4 regions of the Halomonas sp. TH-94 genome follow, and region 2 is predicted to be linked to each of the others. Evidence: predicted binding sites of a transcription regulator. Region 2 holds the regulator's gene; each other region holds the start of a gene.

Region 1 (7,601 bases), on a different contig from region 2:
CGGTGTCGCGCAAGGCGGTGCTGCCGGTCTTCGAGGAGCTCAATGGTCTGTTGTTCTACCCCGTGCAGTACGAGGGTGAAGAGTCCTCCGAGAATGTTTTCTACACCGGAGCGGCACCCAACCAGCAGGCGATACCGGCCGTCGAGTATCTGATCAACGAGGTGGGCGTGGAGCGCTTCGCCCTGCTCGGCACCGACTACGTCTATCCGCGTACCACCAACCGCATCCTCGAAGCCTTCCTCAAGGAGGAGCACGGCGTCGCCGATGAGGACATCTTGATCAACTACACGCCGTTCGGTCACTCCGACTGGCAGAACATCGTCGCCGAGGTGCGCCGCTTCGGCAGCGAGGGCAAGAAGACGGCGGTGGTTTCGACCATCAACGGCGATGCCAACGTGCCGTTCTATCGTGAACTGGCCAACCAGGGCATCGACGCCGCCGACATCCCGGTCATCGCTTTCTCGGTGGGCGAGCAGGAGCTCTCCGGTATCGACACCGGCCCCCTGGTCGGCCACCTGGCGGCCTGGAACTACTTCATGAGCGTGGACACCGACGCCAACTACGACTTCATCGACGCCTGGATCGACTGGACCGGCGACGAAGAGGCGGTGACCAACGACCCCATGGAAGCGCATTACATCGGCTTCAACATGTGGGCCGAGGCGGTGCGCAAGGCGGGTACCACAGAGGTCGACGCGGTCAAGGACGCCATCATCGGCGTGACCGTGCCCAACCTGACCGGCGGCTTTGCAGCGATGATGCCCAACCATCACATCACCAAGCCGGTGCTGATCGGTGAGGTGCAGGACAACGGCCAGTTCGACATCGTGTGGCAAACGCCTTCCACCGTGGCCGGCGACGCCTGGTCCGATTTCCTGCCGGGCTCGCGTGATCTGATGGCCGACTGGCAGGCGCCGATGCGTTGCGGCAACTTCAACGTGGCCACCGGCCGCTGCGGCGGCAGCACGGCCGCCGAAGAAGCCGAAGCGGCTCTGGCCGAGTAACGCCCCATCCCCCGCTGCCCAACGGCAGTGGGGGAGCACGCCTTCTCTACCGATTCCGAGGAACGCTCCGATGAGATATCCCCCCATGCTTGGGCCAGCGTCGGCCGGGGTGAGGGTCGGCACCGCTGCCGCCGGGAATGAACGAGCCTCCGAGACCCGTGGTTCGTGGCTGTTGGTACTCCTCCTGGCTCTCGCGCTGGCGCTCGGCCTGACACAGGCCGCTCCCGCCATGGCGCAGAGCGAGCCGAATGGCGACGACGAAGTGGCCACCGAACTGCTCGAGGCGCTGGATGTCGCCTCCTTTCCCGCCAAGGGCGAGGCCATCGAGGCCATCGTGCTGAGCGAAGACCCACGCGCCCGCGACTGGCTCCAGGCACTGCTCGACGGTCGCCTTCAGCGCACCGATGAAGGCCGTTTCGTGGTGGTGCTCGACAATACCGGCCGCGAGTGGCCGGTACAGGATGCCTTGAGCGGCGAGCCGCTGGGTGAGATGTCGCGTCGCGATCTTGACCGTATCGGCATCAACAACGCGCTGCGCAACCAGCTGCGCAGCGCCATTGCCGTGGTCGACCTCTACTCGTCTGATCTTGCTCTGCGTCGTGCCTCGGCCGAACGCCTGCTTGGCGAGGTCGATGCCGACCTGGCCGAACCTCTGGCTGCCGTGATCGAGGAAGAGCCGGATGCCCGGGTGCGTGAGCGCCTGATGCAAGCACTTGCCATCCATCGTCTTGAGCAGGGCGAGATCGAGGCGATAGCCGACCTGCGCGGTAGCTTGCACCCCCGCGTGCGAGTGGCCCTCAACCGCGCCGTCAACGGCGCCGATCCGCTCGTGGCCGACGCCGCCCGCGAGGCGTTGAACAGCGTCGAGCAGATGCTCAAGGTCAACCGCGCCGTGGAGACCCTCTACTTCGGCCTGTCGCTGGGCTCGGTGCTGGTGCTGGCCGCCATCGGCCTGGCCATTACTTTTGGCGTGATGGGCGTGATCAACATGGCCCACGGCGAGCTGATCATGCTCGGCGCCTACACCACCTGGGCCATGCAGCAGCTGCTGCCCGGTCAGCCGGGGTTGGCGCTGATTCTGGCGATTCCCGCCGGTTTCATGGTGGCGGCGTTGGCCGGTGTCGCCATCGAACGCGGTGTCATTCAGTTCCTCAAGGGGCGTCCGCTGGAGACGCTGCTGGCCACTTTCGGTATCAGCCTGATCCTGCAGCAGCTGGTACGCACCGCCATCTCGCCGCTCAACCGGACCGTGATCACCCCGGAGTGGATGAGTGGTTCGATCGCCATCAACGATGCGCTGTCGCTGACGCTCAACCGTATGTACGTGCTCGGCTTCGCCCTGGTGGTGTTCGCTTCGCTGATGCTGATCATGCGCCGTACCCGGCTTGGCCTGGAGGTGCGGGCGGTGACTCAGAACCGCGCCATGGCGCGTTCCATGGGTATCCGCGCCACCCGGGTCGACATCATGACCTTCGCCCTGGGCTCCGGGGTGGCGGGGCTGGCCGGCGTCGCACTTTCACAGCTCACCAATGTGGGACCCAACCTGGGACAGAACTACATCATCGACTCCTTCATGGTGGTGGTGTTCGGCGGAGTGGGCAACCTGTGGGGCACCCTGGTCGCGGGTCTCTCACTCGGGGTGATCAATCAGGTGCTTGAGCCCTGGGCCGGTGCCGTGATGGCCAAGATCATCGTGCTGGTGTTCATCATCCTGTTCATTCAGAAGCGCCCCCGCGGACTCTTTCCGCAGAAGGGCCGGGCGGCGGAGGGCTGATCCATGGATTCTTCTCGACTCTGGTTATTGCGCCCCTTCGGCGAACGCTCGACGCTGATCTTTCTCGGCGTGCTGCTGGCAGCCATGACTCTGGTGACGCTGCTGCATGTGGCAGTGCCGCCTGGGCATCCGCTCTATGTCAGCGCTTATACCGTTAACTTGTTCGGCAAGTACCTGAGCTATGCCTTGCTGGCGGTGGCGGTGGACCTGGTGTGGGGCTATCTGGGGATTCTCAGCCTCGGCCACGGCGCCTTCTTTGCGCTGGGCGGCTATGCCATGGGCATGTACCTGATGCGCCAGATCGGCGACCGTGGCGTCTACGGCCATCCGGTGCTGCCCGACTTCATGGTGTTCCTCAACTGGGACAGCCTGCCATGGTACTGGCTGGGCTTCGACATGGCCTGGTTCGCTTTTCTGATGGTACTGCTGGTACCGGGAGCGCTGGCGCTGGTGTTCGGCTTTCTGGCGTTCCGTTCACGAGTCACCGGGGTGTATCTCTCGATCATCACCCAGGCGCTGACGTTTGCCCTGATGCTGGCTTTCTTCCGCAACGAGATGGGTTTCGGCGGCAACAACGGGTTGACCGACTTCCGCGAGATCCTCGGCTTCAACCTGCGCAGCAGCGACACCCGGCTGGGCTTGTTCCTGGCTACCGGCGTAGCGCTGGCGCTGAGCTACGTGCTTTGCCGGGCAATCGTGACGAGCAAGCTGGGTCGGGTGTGCGTGGCGACCCGTGACGCCGAGGCACGCACGCGCTTTCTCGGCTATCGGGTCGAGCGCTTCCAGCTGTTCGTGTTCGTGGTGTCGGCCATGCTGGCAGGGCTGGCCGGGGCGCTCTATGTGCCCCAGGTCGGCATCATCAATCCCAGCGAATTCTCGCCGCTGTTCTCCATCGAGATCGTGCTGTGGGTGGCCCTCGGCGGTCGTGCCACGCTCTATGGGGCGGTGATCGGCGCCATTCTGGTCAACTACGCGAAGACCGTGTTCACCGGGGCGATGCCGGATGCCTGGCTGTTCGCCCTGGGCGGGCTGTTCGTGCTGGTCACCGTGTTCCTGCCCAAGGGTGTGGCGGGGCTTTTGGCACTGCGGCTGAGACGACGGCGCAACGCTGACGGTTCCCCCTCAGTCAAGGAGGCAGCGGCATGAGTATTCTGCGTTCCCTGGCGCACCGCGACCGGGTCTTCGACTTTCTGGTGCCGGCATCGTCACCCGTCGATGTGCGCCATGGCCCGATCCTCTATCTCGAGGATGTGACCGTGAGCTTCGACGGCTTCAAGGCAATCAATAATCTCAACCTGACCATCGACGATGGCGAGCTGCGCTGCATCATCGGACCCAACGGCGCCGGCAAGACCACCATGATGGATATCATCACCGGCAAGACCCGCCCGGATACCGGCTCGGTGTGGTTCGGCAGTCGTCACGACCTGCTGAGCATGAACGAGCCTGAGATCGCCAGTCTGGGCATCGGCCGCAAGTTTCAGAAACCCACGGTGTTCGAGGCGCTGACGGTGTTCGAGAACCTTGAGCTGGCAATGGCCGCCGACAAGCGCATCCTGCCCACGCTTACGGCGCGTATGACCGGTGAGATCCGCGAGCGTATCGAGGAAGTACTGGTCACTATCGGCCTGGCCGAACTGCGTGGCCGCCCGGCCGGCATTCTTTCCCATGGCCAGAAACAGTGGCTGGAGATCGGCATGCTGCTGATGCAGCGGCCGCGTCTGCTGCTGGTGGACGAGCCGGTGGCAGGCATGACCGAGCAGGAGATGGAGCGTACCGCCGAACTGCTCACCGGACTTGCCGGTAAGCAGTCGGTGGTGGTGGTGGAGCATGACATGGGCTTCGTGCGCTCCATCGCACGCAAGGTGACGGTGCTGCACCAGGGCAGCGTACTGGCGGAAGGCAGCATGGATCAGGTCGCCAGCGACCCGCGGGTGGTCGAGGTCTATCTGGGTGCCGAAGCCGAGGAGGAGACGGTCTGATGCTCATGGTAGATAAGCTCAACCAGTACTACGGCGAGAGCCATACCCTGTGGGATCTGGATCTCGACGTGCCTGCAGGCCAGTGTACCTGCGTGATGGGGCGCAACGGCGTAGGCAAGACCACGCTGATGAAGGCCGTCATGGGGGAGGTGAAGGTGGCTGCCGGCAGCATCCGCTTTGCCGACGACGTGGAACTCACCAAGCGGCGTGTCGAGGATCGCTCTCGCCTGGGGATCGGCTACGTACCCCAGGGGCGGCAGATCTTCCCGCTGCTTACCGTGGAGGAGAATCTGCGCACCGGCCTGGCGGCCCGCGGTGACGGTCGTCGCAGCATACCGGAACGAATATTCGAGCTCTTCCCGGTACTCGAGGAGATGAAGCATCGCCGCGGCGGCGATCTTTCCGGTGGGCAACAGCAGCAGCTTGCCATCGGCAGGGCGTTGGTGATCGAGCCGCGGCTGCTGATTCTCGATGAGCCCGGAGAGGGTATCCAGCCCAATATCGTGACCCTGATCGGCGAGGTGATTCGCAAACTGATTGCGGAAGACGGACTCACCGTGCTGCTGGTGGAGCAAAAGCTCCCCTTCGCACGCAAGTATGCCGACCGCTTCGTGATCATGGATCGGGGCCGGCCGGTGGCCAAGGGCGAGATTGGCCAGCTCTCCGATGCGCTGATCAAGGAGCATCTGACCGTCTAGTCAGCATGCCTTGCCGACCGCCTGCACCATGATGATGAGCGGGCGGTTTCGGCGCACCGACTAGGTGCATATCGAGCCGAGGGTTGCACCAGGATGAGCCGGCAGGCAATGCCACTCGCTCAGTGTTGAGCATATAACTTGCTGTTTCTCCATCATTAAAAAAAGGTCTCACCATTTTGGTACGGCCTTTGCTCAAAGCACTGGTAACCATGCCAGGCCACGAGTATTCCATGACCGCTTTTGAGACAGCTGCCCTTGCCAAGCCACTGACGGACTCCGGTCATCGCTTCGACGCCGGCCGTCGCTGGGCGGCGGCGCTCGAGCTCGGCTTCGGCTCCCGTGACGGCGCCACGCGCATGCTGCAGGCAAGGCACAGCGGTCCACTGCGGGTGCAGCGGCCCTTCTATCCGGAAGGCCGGGGCGGTGCCTGTCACGTCTACATGTTGCATCCACCAGGCGGCCTGGTGAGCGGCGATGCGTTGAGTATTTCGATTGGGGTCGGAACGGACGCCCATGCGCTGCTCACCACGCCCGCCGCCAACAAGCTCTATCGCGCCGACAGTCATGGCGTTGCCTGGTCCCAGCGTACCCAGCTGCGTGTGGCGCAGCATGGCGTTCTCGAGTGGCTGCCCCAGGAAACCATCGCCTTCGACGGTTCGCGGGGCGAGCAGGAAACGTTCATCGAGCTGGACGAAGGTGCGCGCTGCCTGGGCTGGGAAGTGCTGGCGCTGGGCCGTCCGGCGAGCCGGCTGCCTTATGTTTCAGGCCGAATCGATCAACGCTTTCGTTTGCTTCGTGGCGGCCGGCCGCTATGGCTGGAACGCCAGCCGCTCGACCCCGGGCATCCACGTTTTACCGGCCGCTGGGGGCAGGGCGGAGCCAGTGTGCAGGCCACCCTGTGGGCCGTGGGGCTTACCGACGAGGCCGTGGCCGTCGAGGCCCTGCGTGAGGCGATCACGGCGAGCCAGCGTTGGGCGGTGACCGTTCGCCATGGTGTTTTGCTGCTGCGTTACCTGGGCCATGAGCGCAACGAGGCCTGGGCGATCTGCCGGCAGGCCTGGGAGTGCCTCAGACCTCTGCTAATCGGCGTGCCTGCCCACCCACCCCGTATCTGGTTCACCTGACTCAATCAGGAGACACGCATGGAACTGACCCCGAGAGACAAGGACAAGCTGCTGCTGTTCTCGGCCGCTCAACTGGCCGAGCGGCGTCGCGCCCGTGGCCTCAAGCTCAACTATCCCGAAGCCGTGGCGCTGATCAGCTTCGAGATCATGGAAGGGGCCCGTGATGGCCGCAGCGTGGCTGAACTGATGAGCTACGGCCGCGAAATCCTCACTCGCGACGACGTGATGGAAGGGGTGCCGGAGATGGTCGGGGAGGTTCAGGTCGAGGCGACCTTCCCGGACGGTACCAAGCTGGTCACCGTTCATTCGCCGATAGTGTAAGGAGACGCCTGATGATACCCGGTGAGTACCAGTTGCAAGACGGCGAGATCGAGCTTTGCGCCGGACGCGAGCGGATCTCCGTCGAGGTCGCCAATACCGGCGACCGGCCGATTCAGGTTGGTTCCCATTACCACTTTGCCGAGACCAATCCGGCCCTGGTTTTCGACCGTGCCAGGGTCCGGGGCTTTCGTCTGGACGTGGCAGCGGGCACGGCGATTCGCTTCGAGCCGGGCCAGACGCGGGAGGTCACGCTGATTCCTTTTGCCGGCACCCGGCATATCTACGGTTTCCGCGGTGAGGTAATGGGATCGCTGGATGGAGGTGAGGCATGAGCACCAGCATCAGCCGGCAGGCCTATGCCGACATGTATGGCCCCACGGTGGGCGACCGGGTACGCCTGGGCGATACCGAGCTGTGGATCGAAGTCGAGCGCGACGCCACCCACTATGGTGATGAAGTGAAATTCGGCGGCGGAAAGGTGATTCGCGACGGCATGGGCCAGAGCCAGCGCCTCGACGATACGGTGATGGATACCGTGATTACCAACGCCCTGATTCTCGACTGGTGGGGCATCGTCAAGGCGGATGTCGGCATCCAGGCCGGCCGTATCGCGGCCATCGGCAAGGCGGGCAATCCGGATACTCAGCCCGACGTCGAGCTAGTCATCGGCCCGGGCACCGAGGTGATCGCGGGTGAAG
Region 2 (7,601 bases):
AGTATACCAGCCCGTCGAGCGACGGCGGGAACAGACACGTATGAAGACCGGCTTGGCCGGCGAATGAGGAGATGAGCATGAGCAAGGCTTTTGATGCCGCCGCCCAGCAGGAGCTGCTCGAGTCGCGTGCCGGGCAGGCGCTGGCGCTGGCGAAACACCTGGGAGCCGATGCCTGCGAGGTGGGCGCCAGCGTCGACCAGGGCGTCGGGATCAGCGTGCGTGAGGGGGAGGTGGAGTCCGTCGAGCTCTCGCGCGATCAGGGTATCGCCGTTACCGTCTATCTGCGTGGCCACAAGGGTAGCGCCTCCTCCACCGATGCCAGTGATGCGTCGATCCGCGAGGTCGTGGAAAAAGCCATGGCAATCGCGCTCTATACCGGGGAGGATCCAGCGGCAGGCTTGGCCGACCCTGAATTGATGGCTACCGAACTGCCCGACCTCGACGTACATCACCCGTGGCCGCTCACCACCGAGCAGGCCATCGAGCTGGCGCTGGCCTGCGAAGCGGCAGGGCGCGCCGAGGCGGGCATACGGCAATCGGAGGGCGCTTCGCTCTCCAGCGGCGAAGGGGTCAGGGTCTATGCCAATAGCCACGGTTTTCTTGGCAGTCAGCGCGGCAGCCGCCACTCGCTCTCTTGCATGCTGATCGCCGAGGATGCGGCTGGCATGCAGCGCGATTACGACTATACCAGTGCGCGTAACCCAGAGGAGTTGCGTGATCCCGAGGCCGTGGGCAAGAAGGCGGCCGAGCGTACGCTCGAGCGCCTTGGCGCGCGTCGGCCCGCCACCGGGCGCCTGCCGGTGATGTTCGATGCCACCGTCGCCAGCGGTCTCGTCGGCCATCTCATGAGTGCCATTGCCGGTGGTTCGCTCTATCGGCAGGCTTCGTTCCTTTGTGACCGCCTGGGGGAGACGCTGTTTCCCGACTGGTTCACGCTCGGCGAGCGGCCCATGGAGCGTGGCGCCATGGCAAGTTCTCCCTTCGACAACGATGGCGTGCAAACCCGCGACAATGTCTTCATCGAGGATGGTCGTCTGGCCAGCTACATGCTCTCTGCCTACAGTGCTCGCCGCCTCGGCTTGCAGACCACCGGCAATGCCGGCGGGGCTCGCAACCTGCGCATCAGCGCGCCGCTGGAGTCTCGAGAGGCGCTGCTCTCACGCATGGGTAGCGGGGTGCTGGTCACCGAGCTGATGGGGCAAGGGGTGAATGGTGTGACCGGAGACTACTCACGCGGCGCGGCGGGCTTCTGGGTCGAGAATGGTGAGATCAAGTACCCGGTGGAGGAATTCACCATCGCCGGCAACCTCGAGGCGATGTTCAGGGGCCTGCTGGCGGTAGGAAGCGACATCGACACCCGTGGCAGCATCCATACCGGCAGCTGGTTGATCGATGAGATGACCGTCGCCGGCAGTTGAAGCGCAGCTTGGCTTGTTGTTCAGGAAGGCGTAATGCGAGGCGGGCTTCGGCGATGCATGGCCGAGCGCAGACATTGCGCCCTAAGTATCTTCATCGAAGCGGGCCTCGAATAGCGCCTCGATGGCTTCGAGCACCGCTTCCGCATCGATCCCCTCGGCGCTGATCTCCAGTTCGGTGCCGCAAGGGGCACCCAGCATCAGCAGGGCCATGATATTGCCGGCATCGGCCTGCTGGGCGCCTCGACTCACGAGCACGTGCGCATCGAAGGGCTGGCAGCGCTGTACCAGCTTGGTGGCAGCGCGCGCATGCAGTCCGCGCTTGTTGGTCAGAGTCAGCTTGCGGCTGGGCACGCTCAGGCTTCCTTGCTTTCGGACGGCTCTGCGGTCGGCTCCTGCGAGGCAGCGACCGGTGTGTGAATGCCCAGCTCCCGATGACGTAGACGCACATCCGGCTGTTGCTTGGCGAGATGCTTGGCGAGCCGCTCGGCCAGATATACCGAGCGGTGCTGGCCCCCGGTGCAGCCGATGGCGACGGTAAGGTAGCTGCGATGGGTGTCGCGATAGGCCGGCAGCCAGCGCTCTACCCAGGCAACGATGTCATCCAGCATCTGCCCGACCAGCGGGTACTGTTCGAGGAATTCCACGATGCTCGGCTCCCGTCCGGTGGCCGAGCGCAGGCGTGGATCCCAGTAGGGGTTGGGCAGACAGCGGGCGTCGAAGACGATGTCGGCGTCGAGTGGCACGCCGCCCTTGAAGCCGAACGACTCCACCGTCAATGTCAGCTGATCGGCGTGATGACTGGCCACCTGTTCGGTGATTCGGCCACGCAGGTCGTGTACCGATAGCCGCGACGTGTCGATAATCAGATCGGCGAGGTTGCGAATGTCGCTCAGCGTGGCGTCTTCCGTCTCAATGGCCTCGTTCAGCGTCATGTCCCTGTGGCGGGTCAAGGGATGGCGGCGGCGAGTGGCGGAATAGCGTTCGATCAGGATCCGGGCATCGGTAGTCAGATAGACGATCTGACAGTCGACCTTGTTGGCGCGAAGCTCTTCCAACAGCCTGGGAAAGCGCTCCAGGGCGTGAGGGAGATTGCGTGCATCGATGCTGACGGCGATCGAGGATTGAACCGTGGGCGAGTTTCGCAGTTCGTCGACCAGCGAACCTAGCAGCATGGCTGGCAGGTTGTCGATGGCATAGTAGCCAATGTCTTCGAGTGCTTGCAGTGCGATCGATTTACCGGAGCCCGATCGGCCACTGATGATCACAAGCTGCATGTATTTCTCCTGATCAGGGGCTGGCCGAACGGCAACGCGGGCGGGTCAGGCCGAAGACTGTCGTCGAATGGCGTTTATGAGGCGCTCGTGGAGTTCGCGCTGGCTCTCGCACCGCCGCAACAGCGTGCGGGTTTCGGTGTCGTTCATCACGCTGGCCACCTGGCTCAGCAATGAGAGGTGAGTGTCGTCGGCTTCCTCGGGGACCAGCAGGACGAAGACGAGATCGACCGGTTCTCCGTCAATGGCATCGAAGTCGATGGGCTCGGCCAGCTTGAGGAAGGCGGCAACCGGACTGTGGCAATGGGGGCTTCGGGCATGCGGTATGGCCACGCCGTTGCCGATCCCGGTGCTGCCCAGCCGCTCACGGCCGATCAGTCTGCCGAAAACCTCCTGGCTATCGAGGCTCGGGGTGTTTTGCGCAATGAAGGTGCTGAAGAACTCCAGCACCCTCTTCTTGCTGCCCCCTGGAACGTCGAACAGCGCACGCTCCGGAGGCAGTATGTTTTCAAGTGTCATGACGACTCAGCGAATGCCGGCGCCTTGGGCGCGGGCCTGGGCCTTTTCCTTGTGCTTGACCAGCTGGCGGTCGAGCTTGTCGGTCAGGGCATCAATGGCGGCGTACATGTCGGTATCGGAGGCTTCGGCATGCAGATCGGCGCCGGCGGCGTGCAGCGTACAGGCGGCCTGCTGACGCTCTTTCTCGATCGAGAGAGTAACTTGTACGTTGGTGATATTGTCGTAGTGCCGTTGGACGCGGCTCAGCTTCTCGCTCACGTAGTCACGCAGTGCATCGGTCAGTTCAACATGATGGCCGGTAATGTTGACTTGCATGACAAGCTCCTTCGTCCTTCGAATGGTGATTTGATTGTAACCCTTTTTGGCACCGTGCAAACCCCCTCCGATCAATGCTCTTGTCCGGCGTCAACGCGCCACGTCGTCATCAGCGAAAACGCTTGCGCTCACTTGAAGAGGGGATCCCCAAGGCTTCACGATACTTGGCCACGGTACGGCGTGCCACCTGAATACCGTCTTCGGCCAACAGATCTACCAGTCGACTGTCGGATAGCGGTTTTCGTGGTGTCTCGTCGGCGATCAATTTTCGAATGCGGGCCCGGATGGCGGTACTGGAATGGGCGTCGCCCTCACCATTGCCGCCGACGTGGCTGGAGAAGAAGAACTTCAGTTCGAACACGCCGCGCGGGGTGTGGATGAACTTCTGGGTGGTCACCCGCGATATGGTCGATTCATGCATCTCCACGGTCTGGGCGATATCCGCCAGGACCAGCGGTTTCATGGCTTCTTCGCCCTGTTCGAGAAAATCGATCTGGCGTGCCATTATCTCGCGCCCGACGCGCAGCAGGGTGTCGTTGCGACTGGCCAGGCTCTTCATCAGCCAGCGGGCTTCCTGCAGGTGATCCTTGAGAAACTGGTTGTCCTGACTCTTGTCGGCCCGGCGTACCAGCGCGGCGTAGTCGGGCTGTATGCGGAGCCGCGGCAGGGCTTCGGCATTGAGTTCCACCCGCCAGCCGGATTCGTCATGGTAGGCGACCAGGTCCGGAGTGATGTAGTTGCTGCCGACTTCGGCGAAGGCACTGCCCGGGCGAGGGTCGAGCGAGCGCACCAGGGCGATGGCCTCGTCGAGAGCGTCGTCATCCAGGCCCAGGCGCCGCTTCAGCAGGCGCCGGTCATCGGCGGCAAGCGCTTCGAGGAACTGGCGCACCAGGCGCCGAGCCTGGGGCAGCAGGGGGGTGTGGTCGGGCAGGGTGGCGAGTTGCAGCATCAGGCACTCGCGCAGATCACGGGCGAAAATGCCGGTGGGTTCGAATTGCTGCAGACGTAGCAGCACCTGCTCGACTTCGCGAGTGGGCAGCCCCTCAAGACCCTGGCGGCGCAAGCCATCACGGATTTCCTCCAGCGGCTGTGCCAGATAGCCCGTGCCGTCCACGGCATCGATCAGGCTCTCGGCGATCTGGCGCTGGCGCTCGCTCAGGTCGATCATGGCCAGCTGCCAGATCAGATGCCCGGCCAGTGTCTGCCCGGAGGCCTGGCGCTCGAAATCGGGCCCTTCGCCGGTACCGCTGCCGGAGCTCGCACCGTGGTCAGGGTAGGTATCCTCCCAATCGCTGTCGGTGGACAGCTCACTGGGGATTTCATCGGCCCAGTCGTCGCTCTGGGGTTCGCTGACGGCTTGCTCGCCGAAGCCCTCGTCGAGCTCCAGCATGGGGTTGGATTCAAGTGCTTGCTGGATCTCCTGACGCAGGTCCAGCGTAGAGAGCTGCAGCAGCGCAATGGCCTGCTGCAGTTGGGGTGTCATGGTCAGCTGAGTGCCGACGCGGAGTTGCAATGATGCTTTCATGGCCATGAGGATAAGGGCTCATTTGCCGGAAAGACTCTACCCTAGACTGGCGTGCGGCGAGTTGCAATAGCGATGATTGCAATAAGCATGCCATTTATTGCAATCATGTCTGACGAGAATGTGTTAATAGTGCTTTCATGCTTGCATGTAACAGAGAGTTGCGTTATAGGCGGAAATCTTCACCGAGGTAGACTTCGCGCACGCGACGGTTGGCCAGAATGGCTTCGGCGTTACCTTCGGCGATGATCTGGCCATCTCCCACGATGTAGGCGGAGTCGCAGATATCCAGCGTTTCGCGCACGTTGTGATCGGTGATCAGGACGCCGATGTCGCGTGCCTTGAGCTGGCGAATGATGCCCTTGATCTCGCCGACCGAAATGGGGTCGACGCCGGCGAAGGGTTCATCGAGCAGGATGAAGGCCGGCTCGGTCGCCAGGGCTCGGGCTATCTCCACGCGCCTTCTCTCACCGCCGGACAGGCTCATCCCGAGGTTGTCGCGAATATGGGTGACGTGAAAGTCTTCGAGCAGCTGTTCTAGGCGCTGCTGACGGCCCCGGCGATCCAGATCCTTGCGGGTTTCGAGGATGGCCATGATGTTGTCGGCCACCGACAGCTTGCGAAAGATCGAGGCCTCCTGGGGGAGGTAGCCGATCCCGGCCCGAGCGCGTTCGTGCATGGCGCTGCGCGACAGGTCGAGCTTGTCGATACAGACATTACCCGCATCCGCTCTCACCAGCCCCACGATCATGTAGAACGAGGTGGTCTTGCCGGCGCCGTTGGGGCCGAGCAGCCCCACGATGGAGCCCTGCTCGATGGAGAGGCTGATGTCATGTACCACGCGGCGACGCTTGTAGCTCTTGGCCAGGTGCCGAGCATGCAGAGTCTTCATCGCCATCTCAGCGCTCCGGCTGCAGGGTCATGCGGATACGCTGGCGTCCCTCGACACCTTCGCTCTCGGCGCGGGCCTGGACCACGCGACGGTCGAGGAAGTACTCCAGATAGCCACCGTCGAAGGTATCGCCAGCCTGGTGCAGTTCGGCGCGGTCGATCAGTTCGACGCGTCGCTCGGCCACGTGATAGATGATCGTGCGCCCCCAGCCGCGTACCACTGGCTGCTCCGGGTCCGGCTGCTGTTCGATATAGGCACGTTCGCCGTGAGCCGTGGCACGGGAAAGCTCGCCGGCCGCATTGCGCCGGAGCTCGACGCGGTCGCCGGTAAGACGCATGGTGCCCTGGCGGATGTCGACCTCGCCGGTATAGATCGCCGTGCCGGCGATATCGTCGAGATCGAGCCGATCGGCTTCTATCTGGATAGGCTGATCGGCGTCGCGCTGTTGGGCCATGCTCGCGGCAGGGCTCAATGCCAGGCCGATCAATGCCAGGCTGAGCAGCATGCGGGGCGTCGGAAGCTTGCATCGCTTCATGGCGTGAGTTCCTCCAGGGTGACGGGGTCGGCCTGTCCCGGCTGAGCGCCTTCCGGGGGGTGGTAGCCGCGCACATTGTCTGTCAATCGCGCCCGGTTGTCATGGATCCAGGCGTCGAAACGTTCGCCGCGCATATGCTGTGGCGGCTGCTGCAGCAGGGCGGGTGTGTCGCTCCAGGCATGACCGACATTGGCGTCGAAATGCAGCACCTCGGTGTCGAGCTGCCAGCGCTCCTCCGGAGCGAACAGGCGGGCGTCGCCGGTCAGCGTAAGGGGGTTGCCGCCCGGGCCGAGTCGGCCTTCCCGGCCGCTGGCGACCCAGAGACGGCCTTCTCGATCGATCAGATGAGCCACCGGCGTCACGGCGCGGGTCACGTCGTCGTGCGGCGTATGCACCAGCCTGGGACTCTCCAGGCGCTGATGGGCCTGGCCATCGATATCGAAGCGAGTCAGCCGGGCCTGTTCCAGGAAATAGTCAGGTTCTCCGGCGTCGTCGGTGGGTACCGGGCCGGGCGTAGGCACCTGCCATGGGTCAAGCCAGGCGATCAGGCTGCCCAGCGCCAACAGCAACAGCAGCAGCCAGAGGCGAAACGAGGGGCGCGGCAGGCGACGTAGCATCGACGCCGGTCTCAACGCTTGCCGTGGAGGTAGGTGTCGATCAGGGCGTCGCGATGCCCTTGCGCTTCCAGCAGCAGGTCGCAAATCTCGCGTACCGCGCCATGGCCGCCGCTGCGCTCGGTGACGTGGTCGGCGAGGGCGCGGATGTAGGACGGTGCGCCGGGTACGGTAATGCCGATGCCGGCACGCTGAATGGGCGCCAGATCGGGAAGATCGTCGCCACAATAGGCGACCTGTTCGAGTTCGATTCCCTTGCGAGCGCAGAGCTCGCGCAGCACGACGAGCTTGTCCTCACAGCCCTGGAAGACATGGTCGATGCCCAGAGCGGCTGCGCGATGACTGACCATGGGCGATTCACGCCCGGTGATGAAGGCCACCTGCAGGCCGGCGCGGCGCAGGAGTTTCAGGCCCAGGCCGTCCTGAGTGTGAAACGCCTTGATCTCGATACCGTCGGCCTGGAAGTAAAGACGGCCGTCGGTAAGTACGCCATCGACGTCCAGTGCCAGCAGGCG
Region 3 (7,601 bases), on a different contig from region 2:
CTGGGGTGGCTCGAGATGCAGCACGGCCCCGGCTTGTCGGCGGCGCTCGGTAATCTGCTGGTTCAGGCCGGCGGTGGTTACGGCCTGCGTCTCGGTCGCGGACTCGACAACAGCATGGGTTGGCCCTCTCTGAGCATTGAGCGCGGGGGCTACCGACAGGTTTCGACATCGCCGGGCAGCGGCTGGAATCTCTTCGCCGCACTCCAGGGACGCTACGTGGCGCATAACCTGCTGTTGGACGGCAATACCGTCCGCGACAGTCACTCAGTCGATCGTCGCGAGCTGGTCGGCGATGCGGTTGTCGGCGTGGCGCTCACCTGGGAGCGCTGGGAGATGAGCCTGGCTCACATCTGGCGCAGCAAGGAGTTCGAGGAGCAGGATGGGGGCACCGTGCACGGTGCGCTGTCGCTGAGCTATCGGCTTTGAGCGGCGCTCTTGTCCCTTGGCCGCCCCGGTTTCCGGGGCGGCCAGGTGAGTTTGCTTACCAGGCCTTGTAGGGTAGGAACTTGCCGTTGAGGGTGAGCAGCACCCGGTCCCCCTTGGGGTCCTCGATCTTGTCCATTTCCATGGTGAAGTCGATGGCGCTCATGATGCCGTCGCCGAATTTCTCCTGCACCACATCCTTCAGCGTCTCGCCGTAAACGCCCACCACCTCGTAGAGCCGGTAGATGAAGGGATCCTGAGGGATCGCCTCGTCCCAGGCCTTGGTGGGGAAGGCCTGCAGCGCTTCGGCCACGTCGCTTTCCACTTCCAGCACGTCGCACAGCTTGTGGGCCACGTCATGGCTGGCGCTGTTCATGCCGTAGCAGGCCGAGGCGGTCCACACCGGCGACAAGCCTACGGCGCTGGCGATTTCGTCCCAGCTCATCTTCTTGCGGGCCTTGGCGGCGAGCAGGGTGTGGCGCATCTCGAGTTTATCCATGATGGCTCTCCTTGGGAGTGACAGTGACCAGCTTGGGTGGGGCAGATGCCTGGGCATCGGCCTTGCGGAACGTTACCGAGGCGCTTGCCTCGGCAACGGGGTTGACCGAGCGGGGGTAATGCAAGCCGCGCGAATCCTGAGGAGCGGTTCGCAGTTCACTGGCGCGGTTGACCAGGAAATCGACCAGGTAATTGCGCAGGGTGTAGAAATGCGGATGCTTGACGATCTCGCCACGCGAGCGCGGCCGCGGCAGGTCGATCTCCACGGCTTCGGCGATGCGCGCCTCGGGGCCGTTGGTCATCAGGAAGATGCGGTCGGCCAGCAGGATCGCCTCGTCCACATCGTGAGTGATCATGAATACCGTCTGACGGTCCTGGCTCCAGATCTTCAGCAATTCGTCCTGAATCACTCCTCGTGTCAGTGCATCGAGTGCACCGAAGGGCTCGTCGAGCAGCAGCAGTTCCGGCTTGGTGGCGAATGCCCGGGCGATGCTGACTCGCTGGCGCATACCGCCCGAGAGCTGCGCCGGCTTGCGCATGACGACTTCCTTCAGACCGACCATTTCCAGATATCGCAGGCTGTGATCGGTAACCTGGCTCTCTTTCCACTCCTTCCAGCGAGCGCGTACGCCAAAGCGCACGTTATCCAGTGCCGTGAGCCACGGCAGCAGGCTGTAGTTCTGGAACACCACGCCGCGCTTCAGGCTGGGGCCTCCGATCTCGCGCCCATCCATGATCATGGCGCCTTCGCTAAGGCTGTCCAAGCCGGCGAGGGCGTTCATGATGGTCGACTTTCCGCAGCCGGAGTGACCGATGATGCAAACGAACTCGCCCTTCTGAAGCTGGAAACTGACGTTCTCGAAGACCGTGAGGTCGGGACTGCCCTTGATGCCGGGAAAGCGCTTGGCAGCTTGCTGAACTTCCACGAAGGCATGAGTCATGGCGCTTTACTCCTGGTAGGTGACCAGCCGGGCGATCGACGAGAGCGCAAGGTCGAGCAGCATGCCCACCACGCCGATCACCAGAATGGCGAAGATCACACTGGTCAGATCGAGGTTGTTCCATTCGTTCCACACGTAGTAGCCGATGCCGGTGCCGCCCACGAGCATCTCGGCGGCGACGATGACCAGCCAGGCAATGCCGATAGAGATACGCATGCCGGTGAGAATGGTGGGGGCAGCGGCAGGCAGAATTACCTTGAAGGCGGTCTTCAGTGGCGAAAGCTCATGGGTACGGGCCACGTTGACCCAGTCGTCACGTACCCCGGCCACGCCGAAGGCGGTGTTGAGCAGCATCGGCCAGATCGAACAGATGAAGATCACGAATATCGCCGAGGCTTCGGCATCGCGAATGATGAACAGGGCCAGCGGCATCCACGCCAGCGGTGAGATCGGGCGCAGGACCTGAATGTAGGGGTTCAAGGCACGGTACATCAGTGGCGACATGCCGATCAGAAAGCCCACGGGAATGGCGATGGCCGCGGCCATCAAGTAGCCCGTCAGCACGCGATAGAGCGAGTAGCCAAGCTGGATACCGATTCCCTTGTCGTTGGGGCCGGCATCGTAGAAGGGGTTGGAAAGTTCGACCCAGGCGCGTTCGAAAATTGCCGAGGGTGGCGGTACTCGCGCCGTTTCGTCGGCGCCGCCCATCAGGAGTTCGTACTCGCTGAGTTCCGCTCCCGCCCCACCGAGTATGGGGGCACGATTGAGGCCTTCCCACAGCCCCAGACCGACGATGAGCAGCAGCACGGCCAGCAGCGTGGCGCGGGTGTTGAGGTTCAGTTTCCATTCAGTGGTGGTGCGATCCATGTCAGCTCCTCCTCAGTGCGAAGCTTTCGACATAGGCTTCAGGCTGTGTGTAGTCGAAGGTCTTGCCCATGATCTGGAACTGGCGAGCGTTCTCCTCCGGTGCGTCGTAGCCCAGTTCGCGCATCACCTCACGGGCATCGGTGGCGAGATAGACGTCGCGGGCGATCTGTTGGTAATCCACATCGCCGTCGATATACCCCCAGCGCTTCATCTGGGTGAGGATCCAGATCGCCATCGAATGCCAGGGGAAAGGGTCGAAGTCGATACGGTCGGGCACGTTCTGCACGTTGCCCAAGCCGTCGGCAAAACGCCCGGTCAGTACCTGCTCGATCACCGTCACCGGCTGGTTGAGATAGGCGGCAGGAGCAATGGCTTCGGCTATCTCGGAGCGGTTGGCCGGATCGGAGGAGTATTGAGTGGCATCGATGATGGCCCGCAGCAGCGCACCATAGGTATTGGGATTCTCTCGGGCGAAGCGCGCGCTGGTAGCGAAGGCGCAGCACGGATGACCTTCCCAGATCTCCTTGGTAAGCAGATGAATGAAGCCGATCCGCTCGTAGACCGCGCGCTGGTTGAAGGGGTCGGGGGAGAGGAAGCCGTCGATATTGCCGGCGCGCAGGTTGGCGACCATTTCGGGGGGCGGGATCACCCGGATCTGGATGTCACGGTCCGGATCGAGCCCGTGTTCGGCCACGTAGTAGCGCAGCAGGAAATTGTGCATTGAGTATTCGAAGGGCACGCCGAAGGTGAAGCCGCGCCACTGCTCGGGGTCACGCTTGTCCTGGTGGTCGTTGCGCAACACGATGGCCTGGCCGTTGATGTTCTCTATGGCAGGGGCGATGAAGTGACGCGTGCTGGAACCTGCACCCAACGTCATGGCCAGGGGCATCGGGGTGAGCATATGGGCTGCATCGAAGCGGTCGTTCAGGGAGTTGTCGCGAATCAGCGCCCAGCCGGCAGCCTTGATAACGTTGACGTCGAGCCCGTAGCGCTCATAGAAACCCATCGGATGGGCCATGATGATCGGCGTGGCACAGGTGATGGGGATGAAGCCGATGTCGAGCTGAGGCTTTTCCAAAGGCCCCATGCTCTCCTGGGCGGCGGCCTTGATCGCACTGAGTGGAAGAATGCTCGACAAGGCAGCGGCCATCGTGCCGCCACCCACCAGCTTCATGAATTGGCGCCGATGCATGTCGCTGTGGCCGAAGATCCCGCGTACCAGGGCACTTTCGACGACGCGATCCATCATCGCTTCGCTGTCGCGCGGGGCGTCTTCACCGCCAACGCGAGTGGTGGAGCATTCGCCGCAGCCACAATCGCGGCCATGGACCAGCGACTGGCGGTGATCGAACGGGTTTCCCAGACTGTTGTGATCGTTATTCATATGGTTTCCCCTCGAAGGCGCAGGTGAAGGATTGCCTGCACTCGCCTGGTGCATGGGGACAAGGCGTGCCGGCAGTCGCCTTGACTAAAGCGAGCCGTGTGCCATTTCTTGTGAAATACGTATTAGTCCTTTTCACTCAATGATTTGGGACTACAGCTTCGATGCCGGCCAGCGGTTCGACGGAAGGACGAAATCTCGTCAAAGACGATATCTCGTTGCCGCTGAAACGAAATTTCGTCACTGGTACGTGACTTGTATGGGATGAGAAGACTTTCTGTCGGAGCCTAGCGATGTCTCTCTCCCGTTTGGCGGACGTATCCGCCTTCGAACACGCCCCCATTGCCCTGCTCTTGGCCGACCCACGCGCCGACAGGCTGCTGGCAGCCAATGACGAGGCTTGTCGCCTGCTGGGCGCAAACTACGAGCGACTGGCTGCACGGCCTTTCAGCCATTGCCTGGGACCTTCGTTACCGCTCTGGGTTGCGTTCAGTGACGAAGCCATGGAGCGCTCGCCGGCCTGGTCCGACGACCTGCTGTTGCTCGATACGCGGCGCGTGCCTCACCGGGTGGAAGTGTATGGCCAGGCGCTGGATGACCAACGCCTGCTGTTCGGCGTGATCGAACTCGACAAGGCCGAACAGCGGCGGGCGCGGGCCGATTTGTGGCGCCGACATAGGCGCGGGCATGTGGGCTGGGAGCGGGTCGAGCAGGTTTTCGAGCGTATCGAGCGGCAGAATCAGCTGATTCTGGGGGCTGCAGGGGAGGGAATCTACGGCCTCGATGCCGAAGGCAGAACCACTTTCGTCAATCCTGCCGCTGAGCGTATCCTGGGCTGGAGCAGTGAAGACATAGTCGGCCACGACGCCCACCAGATGTTTCACCACACTCACGCCGACGGCAGCCATTTCCCGGTTCAACAGTGTCCCATCCACGCCTCGTTCAGTGACGGCCAGGTGCATCGCGTCGACAACGAGGTGTTCTGGCACAAGAACGGCGAGGCGATCCCGGTCGAATACACCAGCACCCCCATCTTCGAGACCGGGCGGCTGGTGGGCGCCGTGGTGCTGTTTCGCGACATTCGCGAACGTAAACTCGCCGAGCAGCAGCTGCGCGATGCCTTGGCCGAGGTGGAGTCGCTCAAGCTGCGCCTGGAACTCGAGAACCAGTATCTCCAGGAAGAGATCACCGCCGAGATCAATCATCGTGAGATCGTGGGCGAGAGTCCGGCAGTGGCGCATCTGGTGCGACAGATCGCACTGGTGGCGCCAACCGATGCCAACGTGCTGGTTACCGGCGAATCCGGCACCGGCAAGGAGCTGATCGCCCGGGCGATTCACGCGGGCAGTGGGCGCAGCGACCGGCCGCTGATTCGGGTCAACTGTGCAGCGATCCCCCGCGACCTGTTCGAGAGTGAGTTCTTCGGCCATGTGAAAGGGGCTTTCACCGGGGCAGTGAGCGACCGGCCAGGGCGCTTCGAGCTGGCCGACGGGGGTACGCTGTTTCTCGACGAGGTAGGCGAGATTCCACTGGAGCTGCAGAGCAAGCTGCTGCGAGTGCTCCAGGATCAGCAGTTCGAGCGCGTCGGCGACGACCGTACTCGGGAGGTGAACGTTCGCGTCATCGCGGCGACCAATCGTGAGCTGAGCGAAATGATCGCGGCTGGCCAGTTCCGCGAGGACCTCTATTTCCGTCTCAACGTCTTCCCCATCACGTCGGTGCCCCTGCGTGAACGTATCGGCGACGTGCCGCTGCTGGCCAGCCATTTCCTGCGCCGGGCCTGCCAGAAATTCAACAAGCCCGGCATGCGCATACCACCGGGTCAGATGGAAGCACTCAAGCATTACACCTGGCCGGGTAACATTCGGGAGCTGGAAAACGTCATCGAGCGCCAGGTCATCGTTGCCCAGCGTCGTGATCTTACCTTCGACGAGCTGTTCAAGCTGGCGGAGCAGAGGCCTCTTGAGTCGGCAGGCTGGACCGCTCCGACGTTGCATCAGGCCTCGGGTAAGCCGCCGGAGCCGTTAACCGAACACGAAATGACCCAGCATCAGCGAACCAATGCCGTGGCGGCGCTGCGCGCCTGCGGCGGCAAGGTGTCGGGAGCGGGAGGTGCGGCGGAGTTGCTGGGCCTGCGACCGACGACCCTACGTTCGCGGCTCAAAGCGTGGGGTATCGAGTCACGCGATTACCGTACCTAGCCCTGTGCGGCAGCGCGCTTATACTGAAGGCCTTGGTGGGGGGTAGGCAGAGGTAGGCGCATGGGGAGCACGGCTATGCATGATACGAACAAGTGGCGCGGCCGTCAGGTGGCGCTGTTGCTGGGTTGGCTAGCATTCGGCGTGCCTGCTTGGGCCACGCCAGGTGAAATCCGACATTCGAGCAGTGCAATTGCCTTTCAGCCCGTACTGCATCCCGTTGACTGGCATCGCCAGCACTGGCACCAGCATCGTCGGGTCGATCCTTCGTTCAGCGTCGAACTCCCCTGGATACTATTCGACCCTCGCTTTCGCTGGGGGCATGCCCCTGGGCCTGGGGAGCCGGCACAGCCCGGTGCCGTGAGGCCGCGGGAGCGCGGCGAAATGTGGCGAGACGACGTCATGGGGCCGGGGGGAGGCGAGAGGATCGAGGTGCATCCCGAAGGGCGTATTCTGCGTAGCCGGCCGCGCTCGGATCGATCGGCGTCGTCCCAGCGCGATGCCGACCGAATCGACTAGTCGGTGCCCTTGAGAGGTTTGTCCCGCCTCGCCCAAGCAAGAAGCCGCTGCCACCAGCGTTCTACATGGCGCCAGGGCTGGAGGGGCGGAGACCTGCGGTGGGGGCGGGCGATGAATTCAGCGATGGGTGCTACCTGGCTATCGCGGTCGAGCATCGGGGCGTGTCCGCAGCCGGGTACTTCCAGCGTCACCAGGCCGGGCTGTGCTTCGGCCATTCGCAGCACGCTTGCGGCATCCAGCAAAGGCGATTCAGCCCCCCGGATCACCATCAGCGGGCATTGGATCGCTCGCCAGTCTGCCCAGGTGTCGCGGGGCGTGTCGTGAACGAACTGCTCGGCGATGCGTGGATCGTAATGGTAGGTCCAGCTGCCGTCGGGTAGTCGGCGTGCGCTGCCCAGCGCCAGCCGCCGCCATGCCGCCTCGCTCTCGATCCCGAAGCCGGCATAGTGTTCGGTCAGTTCCGCCTGAAGCTGGGCGAAGGTGGTGAAACGATGCGGCCTGCCGAAATAGAGTGCCAGCTGCGTCAGGCCTTGAGGGTTCAATTCGGGTCCGACGTCGTTGAGCACCAGACGCTCGATGCGATGCGCGCTCTCGGCGTCGGCGGCCAGCAGCATCCCCAACAGGCCCCCCATTGAGGTGCCGACCCACGGCACTGTCTCCAGCTCGAAGTGATCCAGCACGGCCAGGGCAACTTTCTTGTAGCTGCGATAGAGGTAATCTTGAGGCGGAATCGGCGACCAGCTCGAAAGCCCGCGTCCCGGCGTGTCTGGGGCC
Region 4 (7,601 bases), on a different contig from region 2:
CCCTTGGGCAGGGGTATCGTGGAGATAGACCATGTGATTGTTGGGAAAGCGGATGACAAGCTGACCCAAGGCATTCCGCGGCCCCGGCGCTTGGCGCAACACGATGTTGCCGGGGTTGTCCCAGTCGACTTTCCAGGGATCGAGAGGCTGGCCGGAACGGTTCAGCACCTGGATTCGCTCACGCCAGAGGTAGCCGAGATCGCGACGCACCGCAGGCAGCACGTCCTGACGCAGGATAGTGGGCGGAATCGTCCAGGTCGGATTGACGGTCATATGGGTAATGTCGGAGCGCAGCGAGGGCGTGCGCCGATAGGGTTGACCCACTACGATTCGCGAGCGCCAGATGTCGCCGTCAGGGCGATAATAGCTGAGCTGGTAGCCGGCGATGTCCACCAGCACGTAGGCATCGGGCAGGCCGTGCAGCAGCCAGCGGGCCCGCTCCATGTTCAGCCTGATCTGATCGACACGTCGCTCGACCGACACATTCAGCTCTGCCAGCGTCTGGCGCCCCACGATTCCGTCGGGCTCAAGCAGATGACGCCTTTGGAAGCGTTTCACTGCCGCTTCGAGCTTCTCGTCGTAGCGGCGCGGGTCGGAAACCTCACGCTGCGCACCGGCGGAAGCATCAACGTCGCTCGCCCTCTCTTCTAGCTCGCCCTCCACGGCCAAACGTTCACGCAGGAGCTCCACGTCGTCATCGGTGTCGCCGGGGCGAAGGGCACTGTCCCGTTCCGGCAGACGCTGCCAGCCACCCTGACGCTCGATGGCACGATAGCGGGCCAGCCCGTCACGCAGACGCTGATAGGGCGTATAGGGCGGGCGAGCTTCGTCGAGGATGCGGCCGAGCTGCTGCCGTTCCACCGCGTCGGCAATTGCCGCGAGATCCAGATCAGGCGCCTCGACTGGCACTTCCCAGTCGGCATCCAGCGCGTGGGGATCGACCTTGCCCCGCTGAAGATGCTTGAGCGAGGTCAGCAGCATCTGGCTGGCCAACAGGTCGAAGCGAGCCAGCTGCGCATTGTCGGCCTCGCCCTCTTGCACGGCACGATACTGCGCCTGGATGTCCTCGGGAAGATAGTCCGCGGGCGTCAGACCATCCTCTTCCAAAGCATGAAGCGTTGAAAGCAGTTCGTCGACACTGCCCTCTTGCTGCCACAGCGGCCGATAATCACGCTGCGCATAAAATTCCTGCAGCGCGTCGCTCTCATCGGCCAGCAGCCGCGAGATTTCGGCGTCGAACTCTCCGCTATCGGCATCGACCTGCGGCGGTCGAACCTCTGCCCAAGCGCCCGGCAGCGTGCCCAGCACCAACAGCACTGCGCCCATCCATGTAATACCCCGCATCTATCGCTCCTGCTTCGTTGATGACCGGTCTGGCCTTCCTGGCCTCTCACTTCATAATAGTGGCTGGTTAGCACCAGCGAGCCAGCCTATTTCATTACATTCTTTCATACTCGTTTACGCACCGACTTTTGCCAATCGGCGCGACGGACTTTCCAGGGCATTTCTCCATGCGAACGCTACTGTCTTCTTTTCTCCCCTTGCCGACCCTCGCCGCCGCTCTGCTCGCCACTCTGCCCGCCACTCTGCCCACCGCCCATGCCGGCGGCTTCATGGCTCAGGCAGGGCTGGTTTTTTCGGCCGCCGCGCCACTCGGACAAACCTTGCAGCGCCTGGCCCCCGGCGCCGACTCCCATGTGCTCGAGCTTGCCGCCAACGCCCTGGCCTGTGCCGAGCCCGATGCGGAGCGCCTCGCCGTCATCGACTTTTCCCGCTCTTCCAGCGAGCCTCGCCTGTGGGTCTTCGACCTGGCGCGAGAACAGCTGATGTTCGAAGAGCTGGTCTCGCACGGCCGCGGTTCGGGCGACGCCGAAGCTACCGTGTTCTCCAATACGCCGGAGAGTTATCAGTCGAGCCTGGGGCTGTTTCGCACCATGAACAGCTACTACGGCCGCAACGGCTATTCGCTGCGCCTGGAGGGCCTGGAGGCTGGCGTCAACGACCTGGCCTATCAGCGCGCCATCGTCATCCATGGGGCCGACTACGTCAGTGAAGCATTCATCCGCAAGACCGGACGCCTGGGACGAAGCCACGGCTGCCCTGCGGTACGCCAGGAGGTGACCTACCCGCTGATCGACAGTCTCAAGGAGGATCATTATCTCTTCGCCTACTACCCCGATCCCGAGTGGCTGGAAAGCTCGGCGTTTCTTCGCTGCGACAGGGCTGAAGCTCAGTTGGCGATGTACTGATCCCCCTTCGCCAGCCCGCCGCCCCCTGCGGCACCAGCAGGGGGCAAACGCCTTCCGCACTGCACCATCACGGAACCGCCGACAGGCGGCCCAACGCCTCCATAGTGGTTAATTCAAAAACTAAGCAACTGAATAACAAAGACAAGATAGAAAAGTGGCAGATCTGTTGCTTGATACAGATCAATGCCGGGTAGGCGTAGACCAGGCTTCCAGGAGGAAGTACGAGTGCGTCAGACCTGACCTTCAACGGAGAAGGGCGAACGCTTGAATCGACAATCCGTATGAGGTCACTCCCATGGAAATTCTCAACAAGGCGAACCGCATTCGTCTCTTGAGCCTGAGCACGCCTCAGATGCGTGCCTTCCATTTCTCCTGGTTCGCTTTCCACATCTGCTTCTTCGGCTGGTTCGGCATCGCTCCCTTGATGGCGGTGGTGCGCGAAGATCTGGCCCTGACCCAAACCCAGATCGGCAACACCATCATCGCGTCGGTGGCCATCACCGTGATCGTTCGCCTGTTGATCGGCGTGCTGTGCGATCGGATCGGCCCGCGCAAGACCTACACCGGCCTGCTGATACTCGGCTCGTTTCCGGTGATCAGTATCGCTTTCGCCAATAGCTTCGAGACCTTTCTGCTGGCACGTCTGGCCATCGGCGCCATCGGTGCCTCCTTCGTGATCACCCAATACCACACCACCATGATGTTCGCTCCCAATGTGGTGGGCACGGCCAACGCGACCAGCGCCGGCTGGGGCAACCTGGGTGGCGGTACCACGCAAATCGTGATGCCGCTGATTTTCTCCGGCTTGTTGATGCTGGGCGTCAGCGAGACGCTGGGCTGGCGTCTGGCCATGGTAGTGCCCGGCGTGGTGATGTTCTTTACCGGTATCGGCTACTGGCTGTTCACGCAGGATGCGCCCAACGGCAACTTCGATGAGCTGCGCGAACGCGGCGAGCTGCCACCGGCCGGCGGCGAGAACGGTGCCGGCAAGAGTTTCCTCGCCGCCGCCAAGGACATTCGGGTATGGGCGCTGTTCGTGGTCTATGCCATCTGTTTCGGGGTCGAGCTGACCATCAACAACATCGCCGCCATCTACTTCTTCGACCATTTCGATCTGACGCTGGCCACCGCCGGCATGATCGCCGGGCTGTTCGGGCTGATGAACGTCTTCGCCCGCACCATGGGCGGCATCTTCTCCGACCTGTTCGCCAAGAACGGCGGGCTCAAGGGCCGGGTACGCTGGCTGTTCATCGCGCTGATCTGTGAAGGGCTTGCCCTGGTGGCCTTCTCGCAGATGCACGTGCTCTCCTACGCCATCGGCATGATGCTGGTCTTCAGCCTGTTCGTGCAGATGGCCGAAGGCGCCACCTACGGGGTGGTCCCGTTCATCAACAAGAAGGCCTTGGGCGCTGTGGCGGGAATCGTCGGTGCCGGGGGCAACGTGGGGGCCGTAGCCGCCGCTTTCCTGTTTCGCAGTGAAGCCATTACCTACCAGCAGGGCCTGTTCTATCTAGGGTTGGTGGTACTGGTACTGGCCTCCTGTGCGCTGCTGGTGCGCTTCAGCGACGAAGTGGAAGCGGTCGAAGCGGAAGCCTACCGCGATGCCGTAGGTGAGGATACCGGCGCCGGCGCGCTGTCGCTGCGCTGATCGCAGGTGTCGTAGCAGTTGGCTGCCACGACGCTTGCCCAATCTGGCCGCCGCCCTCGAGGCGGCGGTCATCGTGTGAGCATGAGGTGAACCATGACACCTGCCGAACGCCTGCTACTGGCAGCCAAACGCTGCGAAATCGACGATCTCGAACACCTCACCGCCGCCTGCGACATCGTCGGCGACATCAGCCGTTTCGTCCATGCCCTGCAAAAGGAGCGCGGCGCCTCGAACGTCTATCTGGCCTCACAGGGCCGGCGCTTCGCCGAGCGTCGTCACGAGCGTATCGCAGAGTGCCTGGAAACCGAGCGGGCGTTGTGGACCAGCCTCGAAGCCTTGGGCGATACCGCCGGGCGTCCTGCCACCAACGCCCGCCTGCTCAAGCGCATCGCCTTCGTCTGGCATGCACTCGACGGGCTGCAAACGCTGCGCAGCGCGATCGAAGCCCTGCAGACCAGTCCGGATAACGCAACGCAGTCCTATAACCAGCTGATCAGTGCACTGCTATCGGTCGTGTTCGAGGTGGCCGATACCGCCGGCGACCCTGAGGTCACGCTCGCTCTGGTGGCCATCTTTCACCTCATGCAAGGCAAGGAACTGGCCGGCCAGGAGCGTGCCTGCGGCGCCGCCGGCTTCACCTCCGGAGAGTTCGACGATGCCCACCGCCAGCTGCTGCTGCATCTGATCGACGCCCAGCAGCGCTGCTTCGATATCTGTCTCGAGTTCACCACTGCACAGGGTCGTCAGCAGTGGCAGCACGAAATGCCCGCCCGCACTCTGGCCGGTATCCAGCAGCTGCGCGAAATGGCCTGCGGCGACACGACGCTGCCAGAGAGCGCCACTACCCTGGGCGAAACCTGGTACGAACTGACCACCCGCCGTATCGACGCCATGCAGCGAGTGGAGGCCTACCTGATTGGTGAGCTGTCGAGCCTGTGCCTGGCCAAGACGCTCGACGCCCGCCGCAGCCTGTCCTGCCAGGGCGAGCTGGGCAAACAGCTGGACGAGGCTTCGCCGGGGGTCTGCCAGCAGTTGGTGGAGCTATTCGGGGGCAGCGCCACCCAGGAGCTTGGCGAGGTAACCGCCCGCGTGGTGGGCTCTTCACTCAACCGCTCGCTGGTAGAGTTGATGCGCGCCCAGGCTGGCCGCCTGGAGAGCCTGAGCGACGAGCTGGAAAACACACGCCGGGCGCTGCGCGAGCGGAAGCTGATCGAGCGCGCCAAGGGGGTGATCATGACGCACCGGCAAATGACCGAAGAGCAGGCCTATGCCTTCTTGCGCAAGATGGCAATGGATCAGAGCAAGGGTATGGCCGAGATCGCCCAGACCTTACTCGGCCTGTCCGACATTCTCGCGCCACCAGCGCTGAAAGCGACACCGTAGCGCCCGTCACGAGCGCGAACGGCAATGGTGCAATGCACAACCGTGACGCACCTTCAGGGCGCTCAGCACGACGAACGGGAAATTGACTCGAATCACGCAAAGCAATTCAATTTTTTGATTTATTTATAGTTTTTAAACAAAACAGGCGCAATGGCACCCAAGCTGCAATGGCTGATCGTCCGCTGAGTCAACGACGGTTCAGCGCTTCCATGCAGCATCAGGACCAGACAACGGCGTCTGCCCGGATTCCCATGACATCGTCATGCGAATCAGGGCAGGCGCCGTTTTTTCTCTTGGTCAGCCACTTTCTCTGGGAGCCATACAATGAACAAGACACGCAAGGGCCATACACTCGACCGCCGCCGTTTTCTCAAGCAGACAGCCAGCCTCGTGGGCGGTACCGCCCTGCTCGGCAGCCTACCGGCCAGCTGGGCCTTCGCCAGCGGCAACCCGGAAACCACCTCGGCCAAGCTCGGCTTCATTGCCCTGACCGATGCCGCTCCGCTGTTCGTCGCGGTGGAGAAAGGTTTCTTCGCCGCCCACGGCATGAGCGACGTGGAGGTACTCAAGCAGTCCTCCTGGGGCACCACCCGGGACAACCTGGTGCTCGGCTCGCAGCGCAACGGCATCGACGGCGCCCACATTCTCACGCCCATGCCCTACCTGATGAGCGCCGGCGCCATTACCCCGAACAACCGGCCGGTGCCCATGAGCGTCCTGGCGCGTCTCAATCTCAACGGCCAGTGTATTTCGGTCGGCAGCGAGCATGCCGACCTCGAGGTGCGTCTCGATACCAGCGAGTTCGCCCAGGCGATCGCCGCCAAACGTAGCGGCGGCGACGCAGTGAACGCCGCCATGACCTTCCCCGGCGGTACCCACGACATGTGGATTCGCTACTGGATGGCTGCCGGCGGCATCGACCCGAATCGGGACATCTCCACCATTACCGTGCCCCCCGCGCAGATGGTGGCCAACATGCGTGTCGGCAGCATGGACACCTTCTGCGTCTGTGAGCCGTGGAACCATCAGCTGATCAATCAGGGCATCGGCTACACCGCCAACACCACCGGCGAGCTGTGGAACGACCATCCCGAGAAGGCGTTTGCCATGCGCTCCGACTATGTCGAAGCCAACCCCAACGCCACCAAGGCACTGATGATGGCGATCATGGAGGCGCAGATGTGGTGTGAAGACCCGGCCAACCACGAGGAGATGGCTCAGATCTGCTCCCGTCGGCGCTGGATCCATGCCCCCTATGCCGACCTCATCGATCGCATTCAGGGCAACTTCGATTTCGGCACCGGCCTGGTGATCGAGGACCATCCGCAGATGATGCGCTACTGGAAGCATCATGCCTCCTACCCGTTCAAGAGCCACGACCTGTGGTTTCTCACCGAGAACAAGCGCTGGGGCTACCTGCCCCAGGATTTCGACAGCCAGGCGCTTATCGAGCAGGTCAATCGTGAGGATTTGTGGCGTGAAGCGGCCGCGGCCCTCGGCATCGACGCCGCCGACATTCCCGACTCCACCTCACGCGGCGTGGAAACCTTCTTCGACGGCAAGACTTTCGATCCCGAAGACCCCCAGGCCTATCTCGACAGCCTCGAGATCAAGCGGCTCGCCTGAAGCGCCAACGCACCGCATAGGAAGGAGACAGTATCATGAGCACAGTGCAACGTAGCGACAGCATGTCCCGCTCGGCCCGGCTCGGCTGGGTTCCCGACCTCAGCAGCCTGCAGCACATGCTGATTCAGAAGGTAGTGCCACCGGTGGTCATCATGGCCTTGTTGGTCGCGGTATGGGAGATCCTCTGCTCGACCCCGGGCGCCGCCTTGCCGGCCCCTTCACAGGTGCTGCGCGATACCTGGGATCTGATCGTCAATCCCTTCTACGACTACGGCGGCAACGACGTGGGCATGGCTTGGCAGATCCTCGCCAGCCTCGAGCGGGTGGCGTATGGCTACTCACTGGCGGTGGTCGCCGGTATCAGCCTGGGCGTGCTGGTCGGCCAATCGACCTGGGCCATGCGCGGCCTCGACCCGGTGTTCCAGGTGCTGCGCACCGTTCCGCCGCTGGCCTGGCTGCCGATCTCGCTGGCCGGCTTCCAGGACAGCGCTCCCTCGGCGATCTTCGTGATCTTCATCACCGCCATCTGGCCGATCATCATCAACACCTCGGTGGGGGTACGCATCATCCCCGAGGACTACCGCAACGTGGCCCGGGTGCTGCGCCTCAACGGCTATGAGTACTTCACCCGCATCATGCTGCCCGCCGCCGCCCCGTACATCTTCTCGGGGCTACGCATCGGCGTCGGCCTGTCG

Evidence for each region. Region 2 encodes sigma-54, which starts transcription at its own class of promoters, with help from an activator protein. Its sites were predicted from a motif close to TGGCACNNNNNTTGCTNT; they were not measured.
Region 1: a site for sigma-54 is predicted at 5,636-5,653, ahead of AC2VNO_RS01680 (urease accessory protein UreD). Genes of this name have one in related genera too.
Region 3: a site for sigma-54 is predicted at 4,200-4,217, ahead of AC2VNO_RS10175 (CmpA/NrtA family ABC transporter substrate-binding protein). Genes of this name have one in related genera too.
Region 4: a site for sigma-54 is predicted at 5,432-5,449, ahead of AC2VNO_RS05445 (CmpA/NrtA family ABC transporter substrate-binding protein). Genes of this name have one in related genera too.

Annotation. Positions count from the first base shown of each region.
Region 1 is NZ_JBYCKL010000010.1:66,587-74,187, forward strand. It holds gene urtA (urea ABC transporter substrate-binding protein) at 1-1,004, shown strand, start outside; gene urtB (urea ABC transporter permease subunit UrtB) at 1,075-2,778, shown strand; gene urtC (urea ABC transporter permease subunit UrtC) at 2,782-3,924, shown strand; gene urtD (urea ABC transporter ATP-binding protein UrtD) at 3,921-4,760, shown strand; gene urtE (urea ABC transporter ATP-binding subunit UrtE) at 4,760-5,458, shown strand; gene AC2VNO_RS01680 (urease accessory protein UreD) at 5,689-6,582, shown strand; gene AC2VNO_RS01685 (urease subunit gamma) at 6,601-6,903, shown strand; gene AC2VNO_RS01690 (urease subunit beta) at 6,915-7,235, shown strand; gene ureC (urease subunit alpha) at 7,232-7,601, shown strand, end outside.
Region 2 is NZ_JBYCKL010000034.1:31,048-38,648, reverse strand. It holds gene pmbA (metalloprotease PmbA) at 78-1,418, shown strand; gene AC2VNO_RS05915 (HPr family phosphocarrier protein) at 1,500-1,769, opposite strand; gene rapZ (RNase adapter RapZ) at 1,772-2,692, opposite strand; gene ptsN (PTS IIA-like nitrogen regulatory protein PtsN) at 2,738-3,208, opposite strand; gene hpf (ribosome hibernation-promoting factor, HPF/YfiA family) at 3,215-3,523, opposite strand; gene AC2VNO_RS05895 (RNA polymerase factor sigma-54) at 3,633-5,054, opposite strand; gene lptB (LPS export ABC transporter ATP-binding protein) at 5,212-5,937, opposite strand; gene lptA (lipopolysaccharide transport periplasmic protein LptA) at 5,945-6,472, opposite strand; gene lptC (LPS export ABC transporter periplasmic protein LptC) at 6,469-7,089, opposite strand; gene AC2VNO_RS05875 (KdsC family phosphatase) at 7,101-7,601, opposite strand, start outside.
Region 3 is NZ_JBYCKL010000051.1:69,165-76,765, reverse strand. It holds gene AC2VNO_RS10195 (lipid A deacylase LpxR family protein) at 1-426, shown strand, start outside; gene cynS (cyanase) at 482-922, opposite strand; gene AC2VNO_RS10185 (ABC transporter ATP-binding protein) at 915-1,862, opposite strand; gene ntrB (nitrate ABC transporter permease) at 1,869-2,729, opposite strand; gene AC2VNO_RS10175 (CmpA/NrtA family ABC transporter substrate-binding protein) at 2,731-4,113, opposite strand; gene AC2VNO_RS10170 (sigma 54-interacting transcriptional regulator) at 4,404-6,311, shown strand; gene AC2VNO_RS10165 (hypothetical protein) at 6,387-6,827, shown strand; gene AC2VNO_RS10160 (alpha/beta fold hydrolase) at 6,824-7,601, opposite strand, start outside.
Region 4 is NZ_JBYCKL010000032.1:22,567-30,167, forward strand. It holds gene AC2VNO_RS05425 (L,D-transpeptidase family protein) at 1-1,344, opposite strand, end outside; gene AC2VNO_RS05430 (murein L,D-transpeptidase catalytic domain family protein) at 1,512-2,249, shown strand; gene AC2VNO_RS05435 (MFS transporter) at 2,545-3,897, shown strand; gene AC2VNO_RS05440 (nitrate- and nitrite sensing domain-containing protein) at 3,991-5,280, shown strand; gene AC2VNO_RS05445 (CmpA/NrtA family ABC transporter substrate-binding protein) at 5,605-6,906, shown strand; gene ntrB (nitrate ABC transporter permease) at 6,942-7,601, shown strand, end outside.